3 regions of the Larsenimonas rhizosphaerae genome follow, and region 1 is predicted to be linked to each of the others. Evidence: predicted binding sites of a transcription regulator. Region 1 holds the regulator's gene; each other region holds the start of a gene.
The links. The regulator LexA, encoded in region 1, represses DNA repair genes until DNA is damaged. The targets are predictions, from matches to a motif close to TACTGTNTANNTANACAGTA.
Positions count from the first base shown of each region.

Region 2: a site for LexA is predicted at 1,650-1,669, ahead of recN (DNA repair protein RecN). Genes of this name have one in related genera too.
Region 3: a site for LexA is predicted at 1,335-1,354, ahead of OQ287_RS01865 (LexA family protein). Genes of this name have one in related genera too.

Region 1 covers NZ_JAPIVE010000001.1:1,202,917-1,206,182, reverse strand. The annotation lists gene OQ287_RS05605 (argininosuccinate synthase) at 1-1,069, shown strand, start outside; gene lexA (transcriptional repressor LexA) at 1,141-1,770, opposite strand; gene OQ287_RS05595 (TetR/AcrR family transcriptional regulator) at 1,869-2,534, shown strand; gene nagZ (beta-N-acetylhexosaminidase) at 2,531-3,266, shown strand, end outside.
Region 2 covers NZ_JAPIVE010000004.1:105,510-108,775, forward strand. The annotation lists gene dnaK (molecular chaperone DnaK) at 1-747, opposite strand, end outside; gene grpE (nucleotide exchange factor GrpE) at 849-1,487, opposite strand; gene recN (DNA repair protein RecN) at 1,677-3,266, shown strand, end outside.
Region 3 covers NZ_JAPIVE010000001.1:405,826-409,091, reverse strand. The annotation lists gene OQ287_RS01870 (SulP family inorganic anion transporter) at 1-1,194, opposite strand, end outside; gene OQ287_RS01865 (LexA family protein) at 1,387-1,818, shown strand; gene OQ287_RS01860 (Y-family DNA polymerase) at 1,821-3,104, shown strand; gene OQ287_RS01855 (hypothetical protein) at 3,121-3,266, opposite strand, start outside.

The DNA of each region.
Region 1 (3,266 bases):
GGCTGAAGCATTGGGCGTGAAGGAAATCTACATCGAGGATCTGCGTGAAGTCTTTGTGCGCGATTATGTATACCCGATGTTTCGCGCCAACACCATCTACGAGGGCGAGTACCTGCTGGGTACGTCCATCGCCCGTCCGTTGATTGCGCGTCGTCTGATTGAAATTGCCAATGAAACCGGTGCCGATGCCATTTCACACGGTGCGACCGGCAAGGGCAACGATCAGGTGCGCTTCGAGTTGGGTGCCTATGCCCTCAAGCCTGGCGTCAAGGTCATTGCGCCCTGGCGTGAGTGGGATCTGAATTCGCGCGAAAAGCTGATGGGGTATTGCGAAGAGCATGATATCCCGGTTGATTTTGCCAAGAACAAGAAGAAGTCACCTTATTCCATGGATGCCAATCTGCTGCACATCTCTTACGAGGGTGGCAATCTGGAAGATCCGTGGGAGGAAGCAGAAGAAGACATGTGGCGCTGGAGCGTCAGTCCGGAAGCGGCACCGGACACGCCGACCTATGTCGAGCTTACCTACGAGCACGGCGACATTGTGGCCATCGATGGTCAGCCGATGAAGGCGCATGAAGTGCTGTCCTGGCTGAACCGGGTCGGTGGCGAAAACGGCATCGGTCGCCTTGATATCGTTGAAAACCGCTATGTTGGCATGAAATCACGTGGCTGCTATGAGACACCGGGAGGCACCATCATGCTTCGTGCCCATCGGGCCATCGAGTCTCTGACGCTGGACCGTGAAGCGGCGCATCTGAAGGATGAGCTGATGCCGCGTTACGCCGAGGTGATCTACAACGGTTACTGGTGGAGCCCGGAGCGAAAAATGCTGCAGGCTGCAATCGATGAAACGCAGAAGGTAGTCAACGGTGTGGTTCGCCTCAAGCTCTACAAGGGGAATGTGATTGTGGCTGGCCGAAAATCGGACGATTCCCTGTTCGACGCCTCGATTGCCACCTTCGAAGATGATGCCGGTGCCTATGACCAGAAGGATGCTGAGGGCTTTATCAAGCTCAATGCCCTGCGTCTGCGCATTGCCGCTTCACGCGGCCGTGACACTGACTGAGTCGTGGTTATGCCCTGTGTAAAAAAAGCCTCCCGGAAGGGAGGCTTTTTTATGCAGTCGGCAAGGGCAGGTCAGTGCAGCCCACCATTTTCACCGCCTCTGATGATGCCAACACCGATTCCTTCAATGGAAAAGCTGTGGGTTGTCGGATCGATGCAGATAGGGTCGAAATCAGTGTTCTCGGCCAGGAGATACACTGTGTCGTCGCGCCGATCCAGACGCTTGACGGTGACTTCATCGTCGATGCGGGCCACAACGATCTGGCCATTTCGTGCTTCGCTGGTACGATGAACCGCCAGTAAATCACCGTCCAGGATGCCGATGTCCTTCATTGACAGGCCGCGGACACGAAGAAGGTAGTCTGCGCCGGGACTGAAGTAATTTGACGGCAGGGGGCAGTAGCGGTCGATATGGGCCTCTGCCAGAATCGGTGAGCCAGCGGCCACTTCGCCGATGACCGGAAGGCCGCTCTCGGCCGTGTCCTCGGTCTGCGGCAGGCGAATACCGCGAGACGTACCCGGAATCATGTCGATGGCACCCTTTTTCTGCAGGGCGCGAAGATGTTCTTCCGCGGCATTGGCGGAACGAAAGCCCAGCGCCCGTGCAATTTCTGCTCGAGTGGGCGGGTAGCCATACTCCTGGAGTGTTCGCCTTATAAAGTCGTACACTTCCTGTTGTCGCGCAGTCAGCGGGCGTGCCATGGAAACTCCATATTGAAAGGGTGTACAGCCTGTGATTTTATCCAGTCCTTTACGCTCTGCCAAGCAACATTCAAGGGTGACAGGACGGAAAAGAACATATGGAGCAGACAACTACTTCGGAGCGGATCCTCGATGCCGCCGAGGCGCTCTTTGTGGAGCACGGGTTTACCGAAACCTCGTTGCGTGTGATCACGCGCAAGGCCGACGTTAATCTGGCGGCAGTGAATTATCATTTTGGTTCCAAGACGGCCCTTATCCAAGCGGTCTTTGCGCGCCATTTCGATCCGTTCGCCGAGTTGTTTGGCGCCGCTCTGGAGCGTTTGAAAGCTGATTCGCCGCCGTCTCTGGATGTGCTGATAGATACCCTGATTCACTGCGCGCTCAACACCTCCTCATCTCACGGTGATCTTCGCGTGTTCATGAAGTTGCTGGGAATGGCCTATACCCGCCATCAACCGAATCTGCGCGAGTACCTGCAGGATCATTATCGTCCACTGTTTGCCGACTTCATTGATCTGGTTACACAGGCAACTCCAAGGCTGCGGCGTGAAGATCGATTCTGGCGCCTGCATTTTCTACTGGGATCGATCGTGTTTACCCTGTCCAGTCTGGATACTCTGCGCGGCATGCATCCCGGTGAAACCGGCCATATGCCCGTACGTGCTCTGGCCGGCCAGGTTCGGCCAATGGTGCTGGCCACTCTGCAGGCACCTTCTACGGACTCCGCAGCCATTAGCCCCTTTTCTCAAGAGACTTCCTTATGACGTTATCCATTGGCCCGGTCATGCTCGATATCGCCGGTACGCAGTTGACTGACGAGGAGGCGACGCTACTGGCCTCGCCGGCAGTGGCGGGTGTCATCCTCTTTTCTCGAAATATTGATGACGCCTTCCAGGTGCGTGAGCTGTGTGCCTCGATTCGACAGGTCAATCCGGCACTTCTGATTGCCATTGATCAGGAGGGGGGGCGAGTTCAACGGCTGGTGACGGGGGTTACCCGTTTGCCGCCCATGGCAGGTTTCGGGCAGCTTGCACAACGGGAAGGGCAAACTGTAGCGGTGAGTGTGGCGCGTGATACCGGTTGGCTGCTTGGTATGGAAATGGCCGCTGTCGGGGTTGATTTTTCCTTCGCGCCGGTTCTGGACGTTGACAGCGACCGGTGCCCGGCCATCGGCAACCGCGCCTTTTCCGATGACCCCGATATGGTGGCTGCGCTGGCCGGAGCCTTCATCGAAGGGTTGCGTGAAGCCGGTATGGCCAGTGTCGGCAAGCATTTTCCGGGGCATGGTCATGTAGCACTGGATTCCCATCTGACCCTGCCGGTAGATGATCGGTCCTTCAAGGAAATCGAGTCCATCGATCTGGTGCCTTTCAGGCATCTGGCGCCGCATTTGACCGCCATCATGCCGGCACACGTCTGTTATCCGGCATTTGATGACCGGCCCGCCGGATTTTCGCCAAGCTGGCTGGGGCTTTTACGGGAAAGCCTGGGGTTCA
Region 2 (3,266 bases), on a different contig from region 1:
ACCGGAATCGGATTTGAACTGAGCGACAAGATAGTCGATCAACTTCATGTCGAAGTCTTCGCCACCCAGGAAGGTATCACCGTTGGTAGCCAGAACTTCAAACTGCGTTTCACCGTCAACATCAGCGACTTCGATAATGGAAATATCGAAGGTACCGCCACCCAGGTCATAGACCGCAATGGTCTTGTCGCCACGGGCGTTATCCATACCGTAGGCCAGCGCTGCCGCTGTCGGCTCATTGATGATGCGCTTGACTTCAAGCCCGGCAATACGGCCGGCATCCTTGGTCGCCTGACGCTGAGAATCGTTGAAGTAGGCCGGCACGGTAATGACTGCTTCGGTAACTTCCTCGCCCAGGTAATCCTCGGCGGTCTTTTTCATTTTCTTCAGGACTTCCGCACTGATCTGCGGGGGGGCCATCTTCTTGTCGTTGACCTGAACCCAGGCATCGCCATTATCGGCTTCAACGATGGAATACGGCACCATCTTGATGTCCTTTTGAACAACATCATCCTTGAACTTGCGGCCGATCAGACGCTTGACCGCGTACAGGGTGTTGTTCGGGTTGGTCACGGCCTGGCGCTTGGCCGCCTGACCTACCAGTGTTTCGCCATCATCGGCATAGGCGATGATGGAAGGCGTGGTACGAGTACCTTCCGCGTTTTCGATAACCTTGGTCTTGTCGCCGTCGAGTACAGCAACACAGGAGTTGGTTGTACCAAGGTCAATACCAATTATGCGTCCCATGTATCCACCTCAAAGCTGATTCGTTTCTATCATGTGCGGTCATTGCCGCGCGTCTGTTTGCGTATATGGGGCCAGGATTTGCCCTTTCAAGGGCCTTTTTCCTATTCAGCGGCCTTGCTGACCACAACCATTGCCGGGCGGACCAGGCGGCCGTTGAGCAGATACCCTTTCTGCATGACATCAATCACGGTATTCGGCTCTACATCAGGGTTCGGCACCATGGTCATGGCTTCATGGTATTGCGGGTCGAACGGTTCGCCGTGGGGGTCGAGCTGTTCAACACCGAACCGAGCCAGAGCATCCACCTGCATTTTCAACGTCATCGAGACACCTTCGCGATGTGTCTCGGAAGCATCTTCCTGCATGCTTTCAAGCGCCTTTTCAAGGCTGTCGACAACCGGCAGGAGCTCTTTCACGAACTTTTCGAGTGCAAACTTGCGAGCCTTCTCGACTTCCTGGTCAGAGCGGCGGCGAACATTCTGCGCTTCGGCAGCGGCACGCAGGGATTTTTCTTCAGACGCCTTCAACTGATCCTCAAGCTCGGCAACGCGTGCGGCGAGAACATCAGCTTCCGGGTCTATATCCTGCCCCTCCAGTTCACCATCGATCGGCTCAAGGGCCTCTTCCTCGATCGTTTCACCTGTCAGCGGCGACTGCTCATCCTCCATGCGCTGCGGCTCGGCATCACGCTCGGCACGCTGCATCTCTTCATCAATGGATGTTCTGGACTTGTCGGTCATGCGTCCTCCTTCGTGCATGGCAATACGGAATACGGGCTGATAACGGCTTGGTGCATAGATGGGGCAGCCCGGTGATAATCTCAAGGCCCAGGAGCAATGAATGCGCGCTTTTCCCTCAAGTAGAGGATTGAATACGGCCTAGAACCACTGTATAAAAAGCCATAGTGTGATTTTCAACAGGATCTGCTCATGTTGTCGCAACTGTCCATACGTCACTACGCCATCGTTGAACACCTCGAGCTCGAGTTTCATCAGGGCATGACAGCCATCACTGGCGAAACCGGAGCCGGGAAGTCCATCCTGCTTGGCGCCCTGTCGCTGTGCCTGGGTGAACGCGCTGATGCCGGCAGCATTCGCCATGGCGCCGCCCAGGCCGATATCAGTGCACGTTTTGATATTCGTGAACTGCCTGCAGCCGCCGCCTGGCTTGCCGAACGCAATCTCGATACCGAAGACTGCCTGCTGCGCCGTGTGGTCACGGCTTCCGGCCGCTCGAAAGCATGGATCAACGGCAGTGCCAGTACGGCCGCGGACCTGAAGGCGCTAAGCGAATTATTGATCGAAGTACACGGTCAGCATGCCCATCACTCGTTGCTGCGAGAAGAAACACACCTTCACCTGGTGGATGAATTGGCAGATCACCAGGCGGAAGTGACCGAGCTAAGGCAGATGTATCGTCAGTGGCAGGCCCTTCGCCGAGATATACGTCATCGTCGCGATAATGGTGCCGAACGCGATGCGCGCAGCCAGTTACTGCGCTATCAGGTGGACGAGCTTGACCAACTGGCCCTGGCAGATGGAGAGCTGGCACAGCTCGAATCCGAGCAGACAGAGCTTGCTCACGCCGACCAGTTGCTGCAGATCGCCCAGAGTGCCATCGACGACTGCGCGATGGAGGACAGGGGTGCCCTGTCGCGTCTGGCCAGTGCTGTTCAGCAACTAGGCAGCCTGCCCACGGAGCAACAGCAACGCTTCAAAAGTGCGCTGGCCATGATGGAAGATGCGCGTATTCAGCTGGAAGAAGCCGTCAGCGAACTTTCCTGGCATCATGCTCACATTGACCTTGACCCCTCACGCCTTCAACTGGTCGAAGAACGGCTGGGAAGCGTCCATGGCATTGCACGCAAGCACTATATTGCCCCCGAGGAACTGGTAGCACTGCATCAGCGACTGGCCGATGAGCTGGAGCAGCTGGAAGGGGGAGATGACACCATTGCAGCACTGGAAGAGCAGGCGGAAGCACTTCGCCATCAATGGCGTGAACTGGCTGGCAGTATCTCGGCACGTCGTATGGAAAGTGCCCGGATCATGGCCGAACGTGTACAGGAGCAGCTTCGCTTTCTAGGTATGGAAAAGGCGCGTTTTACCGTAGAGGTAGTGCCACGTGAAACACCTCAACCGGAAGGCCTTGACCAGATTCAGTTCATGATGAGTGCCAACCCCGGTCAGCCTTCACGCCCGTTGCACAAGGTCGCCTCAGGCGGGGAGCTGTCACGCATCAGTCTTGCCATCCAGGTTGTTACCGCACAATTGAGCCCCACTTCAACGCTGGTTTTCGACGAAGTTGATGTAGGAATCTCGGGCGCGACTGCCGAAATTGTCGGGCAGCTTCTCCAGCAGCTTGGCCATGGCGGCCAGGTATTGTGTGTAACCCACCTGCCACAGGTCGCCGCTCAGGCTCACCAGCATCTTCATATAGAAAAACAGACTGGCGACAGCGATACCCGCACGTCGATGCTGATCCTCGACCATAAGGGCCGCGTCAAGGAGCTGGCGCGC
Region 3 (3,266 bases), 800 kb from region 1:
CCGCACCAGGGTAGCCCAGTCCAGCAGTGACATGACCGAGACAATAATGACCGCCGCCAGTACGGTCGTCGGCAAATGTGCTATCACCGGTGTCAGTGTCACGGACGCCAGCGCCACGCCTCCGGCGGCAAACAAGCCGGCAGCCGGTGTCGCCGCCCCGGCATCATGATTGACGGCCGAGCGCGACAGACTGCCCGCCACCGGAAAGCTTCCGCACACCGCTGCCCCCATATTGGCCATACCCAGCCCGACCAGCTCCTGGTTTGGATCAAGCCGCTCACGTCGTCTGGTGGCCAGTGCCTGGGCCACTGACATCGATTCGACAAATCCCACCACACTGATCAGCAGGGCAGACACGCCCAACTGCTGCCAGCGCCCGGACGACATGTCCGGCCAGACCAGCGATGGCAGGCCGGATGTCACACTGCCCACGACCTGAACCCCATCAGACGCCAGCCCGCCTCCCCAGGTAATGGCGGTCACAACGGCAATCGTCATGATGGGCACCATCCGCACTACAAAACGGGCCAGCCCCGGTGAGCATCCAAGACGTGACAGGCCATGGGCCAGATAGTGCTTGCCCAGCCACATGACCAGTGCCGCACTGATACCCAGCACAAGCGTCGGCAGGTTGACCGTATCGGGATGACTGATCAGCGCCATGAGGCGCCGGGCAAGCGACCCGTCGGCGTCCGGCAATCCCAGCAGCGAAGGCAACTGGCTGGAAGCGATGATCAAGGCAGATGCGGAAATGAAGCCGGCAATGACCGGATGGCTCAAGAAGTTGGCCAGAAACCCAAGCCGGCACAGCCCCATGACCGTCAGGATAATACCGGACAGCGCCGCCAGGCTGATCACCACAGGCAGGTACGCATTACTGCCCGGCCCGGCTACCTGTGCGGCCGCCGTTGCCGTCATGAGAGATACCACCGCCATCGGGCCAACGGAAAGCGTTGTACTGGACCCGAACAGGGTATACACCACCAATGGCAGCAGCGAGGCATACAACCCGATGACGGCAGGCACGCCAGCCAGCAGTGCGTAGGCCAGCGCCTGAGGAATCAGCATCAGCGTCACGATCAACGCCGCCAGTGTATCGTGCCCCAGGGTATGGACACGGTAGCGAGGCAGCCAGCTGGCAATGGGAAACAGCTGGCGCCCCCATTGGCGGATCGCCTGTCCATCAATTCTCATTTCATGCTCCCACATCGCGCTTAAGCATCAAGGATATAAGAATAGCACTTAAAACCATATGCCTGAGCCCAGCGTGACGCCATTGGCGAGTATGGATGGCCTCGTACTATGGTCGACCCAGGTAGTCAGGATGCAAAAATAACTGTATAAAAAAACAGTATCCGTTTCGTTAACCCACCATGGTTTCCTGTCATGCAACGTTGCGCCGCCCTCACTCCTGTCCCGCCTTCCCTGACCTGTCCGAAAGTGACCTTTCACGTCCGTGCCGGTATCTCCGGCTTTCCCAGCCCCGCTCAGGATTACGTCACCGAACGGCTGGACCTGAACGACTATCTGGTGCAGCACCCCTCATCGACCTTTCTGGTCACGGTAGAAGGCGATTCCATGACCGATGCCCGGGTTCAACCAGGCGATCTGCTGATCATTGACCGCGCCCTGTCCCCTCGACACGGACAAATGGTCGTGGCCGTGGTGGATGGCGAAATGATGGTCAAGACCCTGAAGCATCAGGGGAAGCGCCCTGGGCTTTACAGCGCGAACCCGGCTTATGCCCCCATTCCACTGGCCGACCGTGATATCCAGATCTGGGGCGTGGTCACCTTTGTGATTCACCGGGCCGGCTGACCATGGCAGGCCCTTTCGCTTTAGTGGATTGCAACAATTTCTACGCCAGCTGCGAGCGCGTCTTTGATCCAGCCCTGTACGGCCGCCCCATCGGCGTATTGTCAAACAACGATGGCTGCATCATTGCTCGCTCCGAAGAGCTCAAGCAGCTGGGGGTGCCGATGGGCATGCCTGCCCACCTGATAGACCCGGCCCTCGCACGACGAGTAGTGCTGCGGTCATCCAACTATGAGCTTTATGGTGACATGAGCGCACGGGTCATGGACGTGCTGTATCAGAGCCGGGCACGGGTCATCCCCTACTCGATTGATGAGGCATGGCTTGACTTGAGTGGTCTGCCGGCCGACGACCTGATACCGGATGCTCACCGCCTTCGCCACCGGATTCACCGTTATACCGGCATTCCGGTGTCCATCGGTGTCGCACCCACGTTTACGCTCGCCAAACTGGCCAGTCGGCTGGCCAAGCACCGGGGTGATCACGTGCATCAACTGGGAGACATGACGGACCCCAGCACTCGTCAGGTCCTGGCCACGACCCCCATCGAGAACATCTGGGGCATTGGTGCCCGCCTGGCGGCCAGGCTAACGCTGATGGGTATTCACAGTGCGCTGGATCTGGCCTGCAGCCCGCCTCAGCACATTCGCCGACATTTCAGCGTAGTGCTTGAGCGCACCGCCAGAGAACTGGGTGGACGTGCCTGCCTCGACACCACCACCGGACCCGAAGGGGAAAAACACCACTTGATGACGTCCCGCAGCCTGGGGCAGGCAACCGGGCATTACCCTTCGCTGGAACAGGCCCTGCGCCAGCACACCAACAGGGGTGCCGAAAAACTGCGAGAGCAGAAAAGCCTGGCACGTGCCGTCATGGTAACGCTATCGACCGCGCGTCATGCGCGGCAGACGGCCCCCACTCATCAGGGCCGACTGATCATGGAACTCGGCTACCCCACCGACAGTACGCGACTACTGGTAAAGGCAGCCCTTGACGGGCTGGCGCGACTGTATCGCCGTGGGCACCGATATCAGAAATGCGGTGTCATGCTGATGGATCTGCAGCCATGTCAGAACAGGCAGCTGCACTTTCCGGATGACACTACCCGGGAGGCAGAGCGGGATGAGGCATTGATGACCACACTGGACGAGGCCAATCAACGCTTCGGACAACACACCATCACCGTTGGCTACGTGCGCCAGAACGATGCCTGGCAGCTACGATGCCGGTATCGCTCGAAGCGCTGCACGACACGCTGGGAAGAGCTGGCGACCGTCCGTCTGGTCTGAGCGGCAAGAGAAAGGCTTAACGCGACGACTCATCCTTGTCGTCGTCGCCACGCTGACGCCACACATCCCAGCCGATACCCACGGCAATCCCCACGCCGACACCTATCAGCATGTTATTGGTTGCAAGCCAGGCAATGCCACCAACAGGAATGCCCAGCAGGG